Regions from separate parts of the Marinitoga piezophila KA3 genome, predicted to be linked through region 1. Evidence: riboswitches for the same ligand, from Rfam matches in the RefSeq annotation. Region 1 holds a riboswitch; the other holds the start of a gene.

Region 1 (6,241 bases):
AAGTAACCTTTGATTACCTATTAAAAGAAATTAAAAAGATATATGCTGAACAGGGTGTTGAAATTCACGATAAACACTTTGAAATAATAATCAAACAAATGTTCAACAAAGTTGAAATAACATATGCTGGAGATACAGACTTTATGCCAAAAGACCTTGTAAACCTCAAAACAGTTGAAAAGGTAAACAAACAAATCTATGAAGCAAATAAAAAGGTTGAAGAAAACAGAGAAATGGCAATAGGTAAAAAATTAGCAGAAAAAATCATTGTAAAAGTTGATGAAGAGAATGAAACAATAGGAGAAATAGGAGATACAGTAACAGAAGAATTATTAAATAGAATAATTGCAGCTGGAATAAAAGAAATTGAAGTATTCAAATCAGAACCTCAATTACTCGAAAATGAAGATGAAGAAATTAGGCTTGTTGGAGAAAAAGAAACATTATTAATTGCGCCAAAAGAACCAGCAAGATACGAAAGAAAACTTTTAAGAATAACAAAATCATCTCTTGAAAGAGAAGGTTGGTTAGGTGCAGCATCATTCCAGCAAACAGTTCAGGTATTAACAGAAGCAGCATTAGAAGGAAGAGAAGACTACTTATTGGGATTAAAAGAAAATGTTATAGTTGGACAGCCAATTCCAGCTGGAACAGGATTAAAAGCATTCTTAGAATCAGAAATCTCAATATTCGAATTACCAACATATCCAACAGAAGATACAAAAACAGATGAAAGCGAAAGCGCAGCATCATAATAGATAATAAAAAAGGCTCGGATTTTTCCGAGCCTTTTTTGTAATTAATACATAATTTCTTCCCATTCATCTAACCAATTTTCAAGATTCTTGTTCAATTCTTCTGAATCTATTGTTAAAACCTTTTCAGGAACAAGAGCATACTTAAATGCTTCAGGAAGTTTTACGTTAGTTACCGGGAACATCCATTGATTTAAAGGCACTTCTTTTTGAAAATCATCAAACAATAAGAATTCAATAAATCTTTTTGCAAGCTCAGGATTCTTTGTTCCTTTTACAATACCAGCGCCTTCTATTTGAATATAAGCTCCCTCTTGAGGAATAAAAGCTTTATACTTGGTGCTCTTATAATAATAATATGAATAAGCGCCATCTGTAGCATAACTTACCATCATAGGCGCTTCACCAGCTTCAAATTTTGCAAAGGCTTCTCCCCAACCTGGTGTAACTGTTAATATTGCTGGTTTTAACCTTTTCCAGAAATCTTTCCATTGATCTTTATATACTGCTATTGTCCATAACAAAAATGCCTGACCTGTACTGGAAGTTCGTGGATCCTGAATAATCAATTTCTTTTTTAACTTTGTTAAATCTTCAAAACTTTTAGGAACGGATTTTAATTTTTCTGGATCATAAACAATAGCAATTGCACCATAATCATATGGAATTAAATGATAACTTTTATCATAGATTAAGTCATCTTTTATCTTTGAAATATTTAAAGGTTTATATGGAATTACCAGATCTTCATTAATGGCCAACACAGAAAGCGACTGATCAAGACCAATAACTACATCAGCCTTTGGATTTTTCTTTTCAAGTTTAAGTCGTGAAAGCAAAGTTCCCCCGTCTCCAAGAACAACAACATTTACATCTACGTTATACATATTTTCAAATTTCTGAATAACCCCTTTCTTAATCCAGTCCAAACTGTCATAAACATAAACAGTTAGAGTTTTTGCAAATAGCAAAGAAGATAATAATAAAACACTTAAAAAAACAATACCCTTTTTCATGCACTCACCTCCAAATAATAAATTATAATTTTTAAAAGAAAAAACGCCTTCCGGCATGGAAGGCGTGATTGAATTATCCTTTTTACCGCACTCCCTACGCCGGTATTACCCGGATCAGGTGCTGGGGTCTAAGGCTTCCACCTTAATCTCAGCTGCGGTATCAGCAGCTCCCCCGGCGGGTTACTGTATTAACTTACAATTTTATTATACTCATCAATTACTAAAAAACTGTATAAATTAATAATTTTTAGAAACATAAAGGTTAATTTTTCTTGAAATATTTGACTGTCCAGTCAGTCATTTTTTTATTAGATAAAATATTGAATAACTCTGTTTTTAAGGTAATAGTAAATTGACCGTTCAGTTTTATGACTTTTTATGTCATAATTGAAACAAAATGAAAAAAGTATTATAATAATATTGACCGAACAGTCAGTCATGTATGAGGTGGTAATATGAATAATGACCGTAAAGAAAATTATAAAGAAGCTAAAAGAAAAAGCATAGCAGAAAAAGCACTTAATTTAATAATAAAAAAGGGATTGTCCAGTTTTACCATGGATGAAGTAGCAAAAGAGGCTGGAGTATCAAAAGGAACATTATATCTATATTTTGATAGCAAAGATTCATTAATAATAACGGCATTTTCCATACTTGTTGAAAGGTTAAAAAAATCACTTGAAATTATGATTCCTGAAAATACTTCAAAAGAAGAAAAAGCACGTGCAGTAATAAAATTATATGTGAAAGTATTAAAAGAATTTCCATCAGATGATTTATTAAGATTATTTGAGATATTAATTAATTCTATACATAATAAAAATAGAGCTAAAGAATTAACCAATTTATTTCATGAATATTATTCTCAACTATTTGAAATGTGGGAAGAATTTGTGCCGTCAAAAACCGCTGCAGTTGTTTTACAGGCTATGTTTGATGGTATAAGTATATATAAATCTGTTGGAGTTGAGTTTAAAGAAGGGGAATTATGTGAAGCTTTTGAATATATAATAGGAAAAATAATTTCATAAAGGAGGGATTTTATGAAAATCCTTGATAATATGAAAAACATGATGATGAAACAGGCTTCAAAATTGGTAACAAATGTTGTTAGAAACTCAGAGGTTGAAGATCTTGCAAAATTATTGAGAACACTGGAAAAATTTGCAAAAGAACCAACAAAAAGCGGTTTAAGGAAACTTGCCGAAGGCGCTGAAAGAAAAGATCCAATGCTTGTAAAATGGTCAGAGTTATTCAAAAAAGCCAGTCCAAAAGTTGTAGAAAAGATAATAAACAATCTTATTATCAATGAATTTGCAGTTGGTGAAAAGGTAAGGCAGGAAAAAATGCATGAATATGAAGTTGTTCTTCCAAAACTTGCTGTTATAAGTCCAACATATGCATGTAATTTAAGATGTGTGGGATGTTATGCAGGACTTTATGGTCATAAATATCAACTTTCAAAGGAAGAAATATTTAGCGTAATAAGACAATTTAATGATCTTGGAATATACTTCTTCATAATCACCGGCGGTGAACCATTTATTTATCCTTACTTATTCGATGTTCTTGAAGAATTTAATGACTCATATTTCATGATTTATACAAACGGTACATTAATAGATGAAGAAAAAGCAAAAAGACTTGCAGAACTTGGAAATGCAACATTATCCGTATCTGTTGAAGGCTTTGAAGAAATGACAGATTGGAGAAGAGGAAAAGGTGTATTCAAAAAAGTATTAAATGCATGGGAATTATTAACCAAACATGGAGTAATATATGGAGCTTCAATTACTGCAACAAGAAAGAATCATGACCTAATAACAAGCGATGAATTCTGGAACTTCTTAAAAGAGCACAATGTTGCATATGCATGGATATTCCAGTTTATGCCTGTTGGAATGGATCCAACAATGGATCTTGTTCCTACACCAGAACAGAGATATGAAAGATTCCTTATAACAGAAGAAAAGAGACTTAATGGAGACTTTGCATTTGTTGCAGACTTCTGGAATCACGGATTCTTAACTCATGGTTGTTTAGCAGCTGGTTCAAAATATTTGCATATTAATGCAAAAGGTTATGTAGAACCATGTGTATTCCAGCAATTTGCAGTAGATAGCATTAGAGAAAAGAGCATTATAGAAATATTAAAATCACCATTCTTTGAAGCATATAAGAGAACAATACCATATTCAAACAATCTCTTTAGACCATGTCCAATTATAGACAATCCACGAGTATTAAGATCAATGGTAAAGAAATTCAATGCAATTCCACAGCATTCAGGAAGCGAAAAAGTCATAACAGAATTGGCACCAGAACTTGATAAACTTGCAGAAGGCTGGAAAGAATATGCGGATAAGTTATGGTATGAAAAGGGATATGCAGAAAAATATCCAGCAAAAAGAGGTATATATAATTATGAAACACGTATGAGAAGATATGCAGATAACGAAGAAAAACTTGCTCTTGATAAAAAAGCATAATAAATAAAAAACAGCTGAGGTATTTAAACCTCAGCTGTTATTTTTTGTGGAAATCTCAATTCAATAGTTGTACCTTTTCCAACTTCAGATTCAACATGAATCCTTCCCATTAATTTTTCGATTAAACGTTTTACAATTGCCAGACCTAAACCACTACCTGGCTTATTTTTAGCCAATCTAACAAATGGTTTAAATATATCATTAAGTTTGTCTTCTGGAATTCCAGGACCTGTATCTTTTACCATAATAACAAACTCTTTTGTTTTATTATCAAATGAAATATGAACATTTACATATCCCTCGTCAGTATATTTTATAGCATTTCCAACGATATTTACAAGTATTTGCTTCATCTTTAATGGATCGGTTTCTATCATCTCAGGGATATTATTTTCAAATTTAATATTTAATTCCACTTCTGGTGAAAGTTGTGGCTCAACAATAGATATTGACTCATAAACAAGAAATTTCAAATGAACCTCAGTAAAGTTCATTTCTTCTTCTCTATTTAATTTATTAAAGGTTGATAAATCAGAAATAAGGGAGTTCATATGTTTTGAGCTGAGATAAATACGTTTTACAAGATCGAAAATTTCTTCTGTTGTTAAATTATCCTTTCCCCTTAAAATACTTTCAGAATACCCTAAAATAGCAGTTAAAGGTGTTCTAACCTCATGTGTAATAAAACTTAAATATACACTGTTCATTTCATTTGCTTTCTTTTCCTCATCACGAAGAGATTTTAAAGTTAAAAACGTTGAGGCAAAACTTCCAAATATTTTTAAAGATTTTTTAGCAGTTTCACTGAACTTTTTAAGTCTGAAATTATCAACATATATATGCCCTTTAATTTCATCTCCAACCTTTAAAGGATAAGCAAGGGTAATCATATTTTCATGTTTTTCATGTAACTGTTTTACATTTTCATGGAAAATCCTCGATGGATTCTTAAATTCTTTAAAAGCATCAATTTCTATAATATCCTGAACATCTATATATTTGTAAATATATGAATCCTCAAGAGGAACTATAAGTTTTTCAACAATGTCATCATCATAATTATAGCCAACTACAGCCTTATATAATGTATTGTCTATAAGCCAGATTGTACCAGCTTCTGCTTCAGGAATACTTTTAATAGCAACAGACAATAATTTTTTCATAAATTCCTTTTCATTTTCTTCACCGGTTAATTGTGAAGAAAGTTCTGCCATTAATTCAAAATTTGATAAAATATCGTTTTCGCAGTCCATGTTAGGTGCCCCCCTGTATAAAAACTCACACATTTTAAAATTATAACATATCTTTTTTCATAATCAAAATGTTAATGAAAAAATTTTCAATGTATTTTTAAAATCATCTATAATTCTTGCTGTTAATCCCCATATAATTTTGTTTTCGTAAAGATAAAAAAGTGTTTTATAATATCCCTTTCTCCAATTATAATTCTTGCCATTTGGAATTAAATGATAAGGATAATCTTCTGGTGGTTCCATTTTTATATTTACCTTATACTTCAATGGTTCATTATTTAAGAAAAATTTTAAAGGAACAAAAAAGTACTCTTTCACTTCTTCATTAGGTCGAATATCAGAAATATCAAAATCTTTAATTTCTATAAGAAATGGATATATAACAAAATTAAAAGGTGTTGTGAAATAATCAAGTTGAGAGATTAATCGTACTTTTTCTTTTTTAATCCCCAATTCTTCATTTAATTCTCTTAAAGCAGCATCATATATTTCTTCACCTTTTTCAACAGCGCCTCCTGGCAAACTTACCTCGCGAGGTTGAGGTAAATGATCTGCACGAATTTCAAAAACAATATTTACCTCATTATCTATTTCCACAAGAGGTATTGTTACAGCAAATCGTTTAAATTCAGAAATCAAATCTGGTTTATAATCTTTATAAATATTTTTGATCTTTTCTATATTCATAATGTAAAGAATAGTCCTTTCTTTTTTGTTGTATATTCTAA
Region 2 (6,241 bases), 920 kb from region 1:
TTTCTATAGAAATTTCTTTGAAAAAGTTTTTCAATATTTTTATGGTATTATATAAATACTCAAAATTAGAATTTACAGGATCTTCTCCAGTTAATATTAGAACGTGGTCAATTCCCTCGTGGTTTAAGTATAAGGCTTCCTGTTCTATTTCTTTATATGATAATTTCAATCGATGTATTTTATTAGAAGCCTTAAATCCACAATATGTGCAACCATTTATACAATAATTTGAAATGTAAAGTGGAGCATATAAAAATATAACATCACCAAAGAATTTTCTATTATTTTTTATTACTTTCTTCGCCATTGTTCGAAGATCATTATTTTGAAGCAATCCATATATGTCATTTACAGAAAAAAATTCTTTATTTAGATTAATATTATATTTGTTCTTTCTGGCTGAATTAACATAAGCAATGATTTTTTCTATGTTTTCTGAAAACATAGTTAATCTCTTCCTATATAATCGAACAATGGCGAAGATGCTTCTGCCACTTCTTTTTCTTCTGGAATTCCGGCCAGATAAGCCAGTCTTCCAGCCTGAGCTGCTAAAGAAAAGGCTTTTACCATTTTTACAGGATCTTCCGCAATTGAAACAGCAGTATTTGCAAGTACAGCATGACATCCAATTTCCATTGCTTCAGAAACATGAGATGGTTTTCCAATTCCAGCGTCAATAATAATTTTCGCATCAAATTCATTTAGAAGAATTTTTACAAGTTCTTTTGTAGTAAAGCCTTTATTTGTTCCTATAGGAGAACCAAGAGGCATTAAAACCTCAGCGCCATTTTCAATCATTTTTCTTGCATCATATAAATCAGGACACATATAAGGGAAAACCTTAAAACCTTTTTCTGTTAATAATTTACAGGCTTTTATAGTTTCCTGATTATCAGGCATTAAATACTTTGAATCATTTATAATTTCAATCTTTATCCAGTCTGTATTCATTAATTCTTTACCAGCCTGTGCAATTAAAAGAGCTTCTTCAGCGTTCCTTGCACCTGAAGTGTTTACCATAATTTTTTTTGCACTAATATAATCCAGAATACTTTCATTTAAACTTCCGTATGATGCTCTTCTCATTGCAACAGTGACAACCTCAATTTTTGCTTCTTCAATAGCTTTTTTCATAATAGAATAATCCTTAAATTTTCCTGTGCCCATAAAAAATAGATTATTTATTTCCTCATTATAAAATTTAATATCAACCACCTCCTACAACAGTAATAATTTCAATTTTATCCTTTTCCGAAATTTGAGAATCAGGATAACTTTTTTTTGAAACAATGGCTCCGTTTTTAATTACGACAATTGGTTTGTTATGAAGGGATAATTCTTCAACTAAATCTTTTATATTGGTGCTTTTACAGACCTTTTCTTTTCCATTTATAAATACCTTCAAAAAATCACCTCCTGATATAAAAAAATCTCCTGCACGAAGCAGGAGATTGATTTTTTATACTCTCTGCTCCGCTCCTTTCGCCGGTATTATCCGGATCAAGTTATGAGGGTCAGAGGTTTCCACCTCACTCTCAGCTGCGGTATCAGCAGCTCCCCTGCGGATCATAAATATTCACTTTTCATTTTGATTATATCATTAATTTTTTTAATTTTCAAGAATTTATTCAGTATAATCATAATTATGTTTAATGAGAGCAATATGAATATGATATAATAAATAAAACCAATTTTGAGGTGATTATATGTCAATAGAAATTGAAAGAAAATATATTATTTCTAATGATGAAAGTGAAGAATTAATAAAAAAGGCTATAAAGAAAATAGGTATTGTTCAATGGTATATTCGTGATGATATTAATGAAATAGAAAGATATAGGCTTTCAATAATAAAAAATAATAAAGATTATGATTACAAATGGACATACGCATATAAAGCAAATACAAAAATTGCACATGAAAAAATAGAAAAAGAAAGAGTAGAAAAACCACAGGAATTGGAAAATCTGATAAAATATAAAATGGTAGCAAAAATAAGATATATGATAAATGATAATCCAGAAATTGTTGTTGATGAATTTGTTGATTTTAATAAAATAAGGTATAATATAGAGGAAAAATTTTTACTTGAAATAGAAATGAAAGAAGAAAAAAAATATAAAAAAGAAGATTTTGAAGAAGTACTAAAAAAATTTGATATTGAAACGATAAAAGATGTTACTGAGGACTTTAAATATTATAATAATAGAATAGCAGTAGTTGCAAAAAATATTATCCTCAATGAGATTATTGAAAAAATAAAAGAAAAGTTATAATGTTATCGTACACACAAAACCGTGGATAGTACTGTAACAAAATACATAAAACTTTTTAGTTTTTGTAACTTCACAAAAAAATCACAACATTTTAATTGAAAATTAAAAAGACCTGAGGTAAAATACACTTGGTATTTTTAAAAATTCTGAAAGGAGGAATACAAATTATATGCCAACGATAAATCAACTTGTTAGACATGGAAGAAAACAACTAAAGAAAAAGTCAAAATCTCCAGCATTACAGAGCAATCCTCAAAAAAGAGGTGTATGTGTAAGGGTTTCAACAATGACACCTAAGAAACCTAACTCAGCTTTGAGAAAAATTGCAAGGGTTAGACTTTCAAACGGAATTGAAGTTACAGCATATATTCCAGGTGAAGGTCATAACTTACAGGAACACTCCAATGTATTAATAAGAGGCGGAAGGGTTAAAGACTTGCCAGGTGTTAGATATAAGATTATCAGAGGTACATTGGATGCAGCTGGTGTTGAAGGAAGAAAACAGAGCAGAAGTAAATACGGCGCAAAAAGACCTAAGAAGTAAGGAGGTAAGTAAATGAGAAGAAGAAGAGCACCAAAGAGACCGGTTACACCAGATCCAATATATAATGATGTATTGGTATCAAAATTGGTTGTTAGGGTAATGAAAGATGGTAAAAAAACAGTTGCACAGTCTATAGTATACGGTGCATTTGATATAATAAAAGAAAAATTGGAAAAAGATCCTTTAGAAGTATATCATCAAGCAGTACAAAATGTAAGACCATTAATTGAAGTAAGACCAAGAAGGGTTGGAGGAGCTACATATCAAGTTCCATTTGAAGTACCAGAGGAAAGGGCTATCTCTTTAGCTTTAAGATGGATTGTTAAAGCTGCAAGAGATAAATCAGGAAGACCAATGAAAGAAAAATTAGCTCAAGAATTAATAGATGCTTATAATGGTGTTGGAGCAGCAGTTAAGAAGAGAGACGACGTACACAAAATGGCTGAAGCTAATAAAGCATTTGCTCATTACCGCTGGTAATTTATTGAGGAGGGATTGTTTTGAAAGAGCGGTTATATGCCTTAAATAAAACAAGAAATATTGGAATTATTGCACATATTGATGCTGGTAAAACAACAACAACAGAAAGAATATTGTTTTATACAGGTAAAAAACATAAAATAGGGTCCGTTGATGACGGTACAGCAACAATGGACTGGATGGAACAGGAAAAAGAAAGAGGTATCACAATTACCTCAGCAGCTACAACATGTTTCTGGAGAGATCACAGGATTAACATCATTGATACACCCGGACACGTGGACTTTACAGTTGAAGTTGAAAGGGCATTAAGGGTATTAGATGGTGCTGTTGTTATATTTGACGCACAGGTTGGTGTTGAACCTCAGTCAGAAACAGTTTGGAGACAGGCTGATAGATATAATGTTCCAAGGGTTGCATACATGAACAAAATGGATAAACTTGGGGCAGATTTTTATAATGCAGTTCAAACAATGATTGACAAATTAGGAACAAACCCATTACCTTTACAGATTCCTATAGGAGCAGAATCTGATTTTGAAGGTGTTGTTGATCTTGTAAAAATGAAAGCAATATATTGGGTTAGTGAAGATGGATCAAAATTTGAATACAGAGATATTCCAGAGGATTTAGTTGCTAAAGCAGATCAATACAGAGAAGATTTAATAACAGCTATTTCAGAATATGATGAAGAAATAATGGAATTATTCTTTGAAGGAGAAGATATTCCAGAAGATAAAATAAAAGCTGCAATAAGAAAAGGAACAATTGAAGGTGCATTTGTTCCAGTAGTATGTGGAACATCATTTAAAAACAAAGGTGTTCAACCTGTATTAGATGCAATTGTTGATTACTTACCTTCACCGCTTGATTTACCGCCTGTAAAAGCATATGATGCAAGAACAGGTGAATTTGTAAGAGAACTTGAACCAGATGAAAATGGACCATTTGTTGCTCTTGCATTTAAAATCATGGTGGATCCATATGTTGGTAAGCTCACATTTGCAAGGGTATATTCAGGAAAATTACAAAAAGGAAGCTATGTTTTAAATACAACAAAGGGTAAGAAAGAAAGAGTTTCAAGATTAATGTTCATGCATTCAGATCAAAGAGAAGAAGTAGATTACATCAGAGCTGGTGATATTGTAGCTATAATAGGTTTAAAGAATACAATTACAGGTGATACATTAACAGAAGAAGGACAGGATATTGTATTGGAAAAATTGGAATTCCCAGAACCAGTTATCTCATTGGCAATTGAACCAGAAACAAAAAATGATGAAGCTAAATTAACTAAAGCATTACAAGCATTAACAGAAGAAGATCCAAGTTTAAATGTTAAACTTGATCACGAAACAGGTGAAACAATACTTTCAGGTATGGGTGAATTACACCTTGAAATTATAGTAGATAGGTTAAAGAGAGAATTTAAAGTTGGAGTTAAAGTTGGTCAACCACAGGTTGCATATAGAGAAACAATTAGAGGAACAGCTGATGTTGAAACTAAATACATCAGACAATCTGGTGGTAGAGGTCAATACGGTCACGTTAAAATTAAAATTGAACCTATTGAAAATACAAAAGTATTGGAATTTGAAGATAAAATCGTTGGAGGTATTATTCCAAAAGAATATATTCCAGCAGTTGAAGCGGGTATAAAAGAAGCTATGCAATCAGGTGTGTTAGCTGGATACCCAATGGTTGGTATAAAGGCTACATTGTACGATGGTTCATACCACGAAGTTGACTCTTCAGAAATGGCATTTAAGATTGCAGGTTCTATGGCATTAAAAGATGCTGCTAAAAAAGCAAATCCTGTATTATTAGAACCAATCATGAAAGTTGATATTACAACACCTGAAGAATACATGGGTGACATTATAGCTGACTTAAACTCAAGAAGAGGAAGAATTGAAGGTTTTGAAAATGTGGGAAATACAAGCACAAGATTAATTCACGCTTTAGTTCCACTTTCAGAATTATTCGGTTATGCAACAGTATTGAGATCATTGTCTCAGGGAAGAGCAACACAATCAATTCAATTCTCACATTATGATGAAGTTCCAGCTTCAGTAGCTGAAAAAATAATGAATAAATAATCTTATTAAATAGCATCACAAAACATAGAGGAGGGACAAAAAATGGCAAAAGAAAAGTTCGTCAGAAGCAAACCACATATGAATATTGGTACAATCGGACATATCGACCACGGTAAAACAACATTAACAGCAGCTATTACAAAATCATTAGCTTTAAAAGGATACGCAGACTTCACACCATTTGAACAAATCGATAAAGCTCCAGAAGAAAAACAGAGAGGTATTACAATCAATATTGCACACGTTGAATACGAAACAGATCACAGACACTATGCACATATCGACTGTCCAGGTCACGCTGACTACATCAAAAATATGATCACAGGTGCTGCACAGATGGATGGTGCTATCTTAGTTGTAGCAGCAACAGACGGTGTTATGCCACAAACAAGAGAACACGTTCTCTTATCAAGACAGGTTAACGTTCCAGCTATCGTTGTATTCATCAACAAAACAGATATGGTTGATGACGAAGAAATCATCGAATTAGTTGAAATGGAAGTAAGAGAATTATTAAATCAGTACGAATTCCCAGGAGACGAAGTTCCTGTAATCAAAGGTTCAGCTTTAAAAGCATTAGAAGCAGATTCACAGGACGATCCATGGGTACAGAAAATCTACGAATTAATGGATGCAGTAGACAGCTACTTCCCAGAACCACAGAGACCAGTAGATCAGCCATTCCTTATGCCTGTTGAAGACGTATTCTCAATCACAGGTAGGGGTACAGTTGTTACAGGAAGAATCGAAAGAGGAGCTATTCACCCAGGTGACGAAGTAGAAATCGTTGGTATGACAGATGAAATTAAGAAAACAGTTGTAACTGGTGTTGAAATGTTCAG

Evidence for each region. Region 1 has a riboswitch for thiamine pyrophosphate ahead of MARPI_RS08455 (thiamine ABC transporter substrate-binding protein). Riboswitches for the same ligand answer to the same signal wherever they lie in the genome.
Region 2: it holds a riboswitch for thiamine pyrophosphate, as region 1 does, so the genes downstream of both, thiS (sulfur carrier protein ThiS) here and MARPI_RS08455 (thiamine ABC transporter substrate-binding protein) in region 1, are expected to answer to the same signal.

Annotation. Positions count from the first base shown of each region.
Region 1 is NC_016751.1:1,793,176-1,799,416, forward strand. Features, by position in the region: gene MARPI_RS08450 (DNA-directed RNA polymerase subunit beta') at 1-755, shown strand, start outside; gene MARPI_RS08455 (thiamine ABC transporter substrate-binding protein) at 800-1,771, opposite strand; TPP riboswitch at 1,845-1,955, opposite strand; gene MARPI_RS08460 (TetR/AcrR family transcriptional regulator) at 2,227-2,802, shown strand; gene MARPI_RS08465 (radical SAM/SPASM domain-containing protein) at 2,815-4,260, shown strand; gene MARPI_RS08470 (GAF domain-containing sensor histidine kinase) at 4,284-5,513, opposite strand; gene MARPI_RS08475 (NUDIX hydrolase) at 5,577-6,200, opposite strand; gene MARPI_RS08480 (type I phosphomannose isomerase catalytic subunit) at 6,197-6,241, opposite strand, start outside.
Region 2 is NC_016751.1:877,039-883,279, reverse strand. Features, by position in the region: gene thiH (2-iminoacetate synthase ThiH) at 1-445, opposite strand, end outside; gene MARPI_RS04370 (thiazole synthase) at 448-1,215, opposite strand; gene thiS (sulfur carrier protein ThiS) at 1,208-1,405, opposite strand; TPP riboswitch at 1,461-1,571, opposite strand; gene MARPI_RS04360 (hypothetical protein) at 1,707-2,276, shown strand; gene rpsL (30S ribosomal protein S12) at 2,446-2,820, shown strand; gene rpsG (30S ribosomal protein S7) at 2,833-3,300, shown strand; gene fusA (elongation factor G) at 3,321-5,399, shown strand; gene tuf (elongation factor Tu) at 5,442-6,241, shown strand, end outside.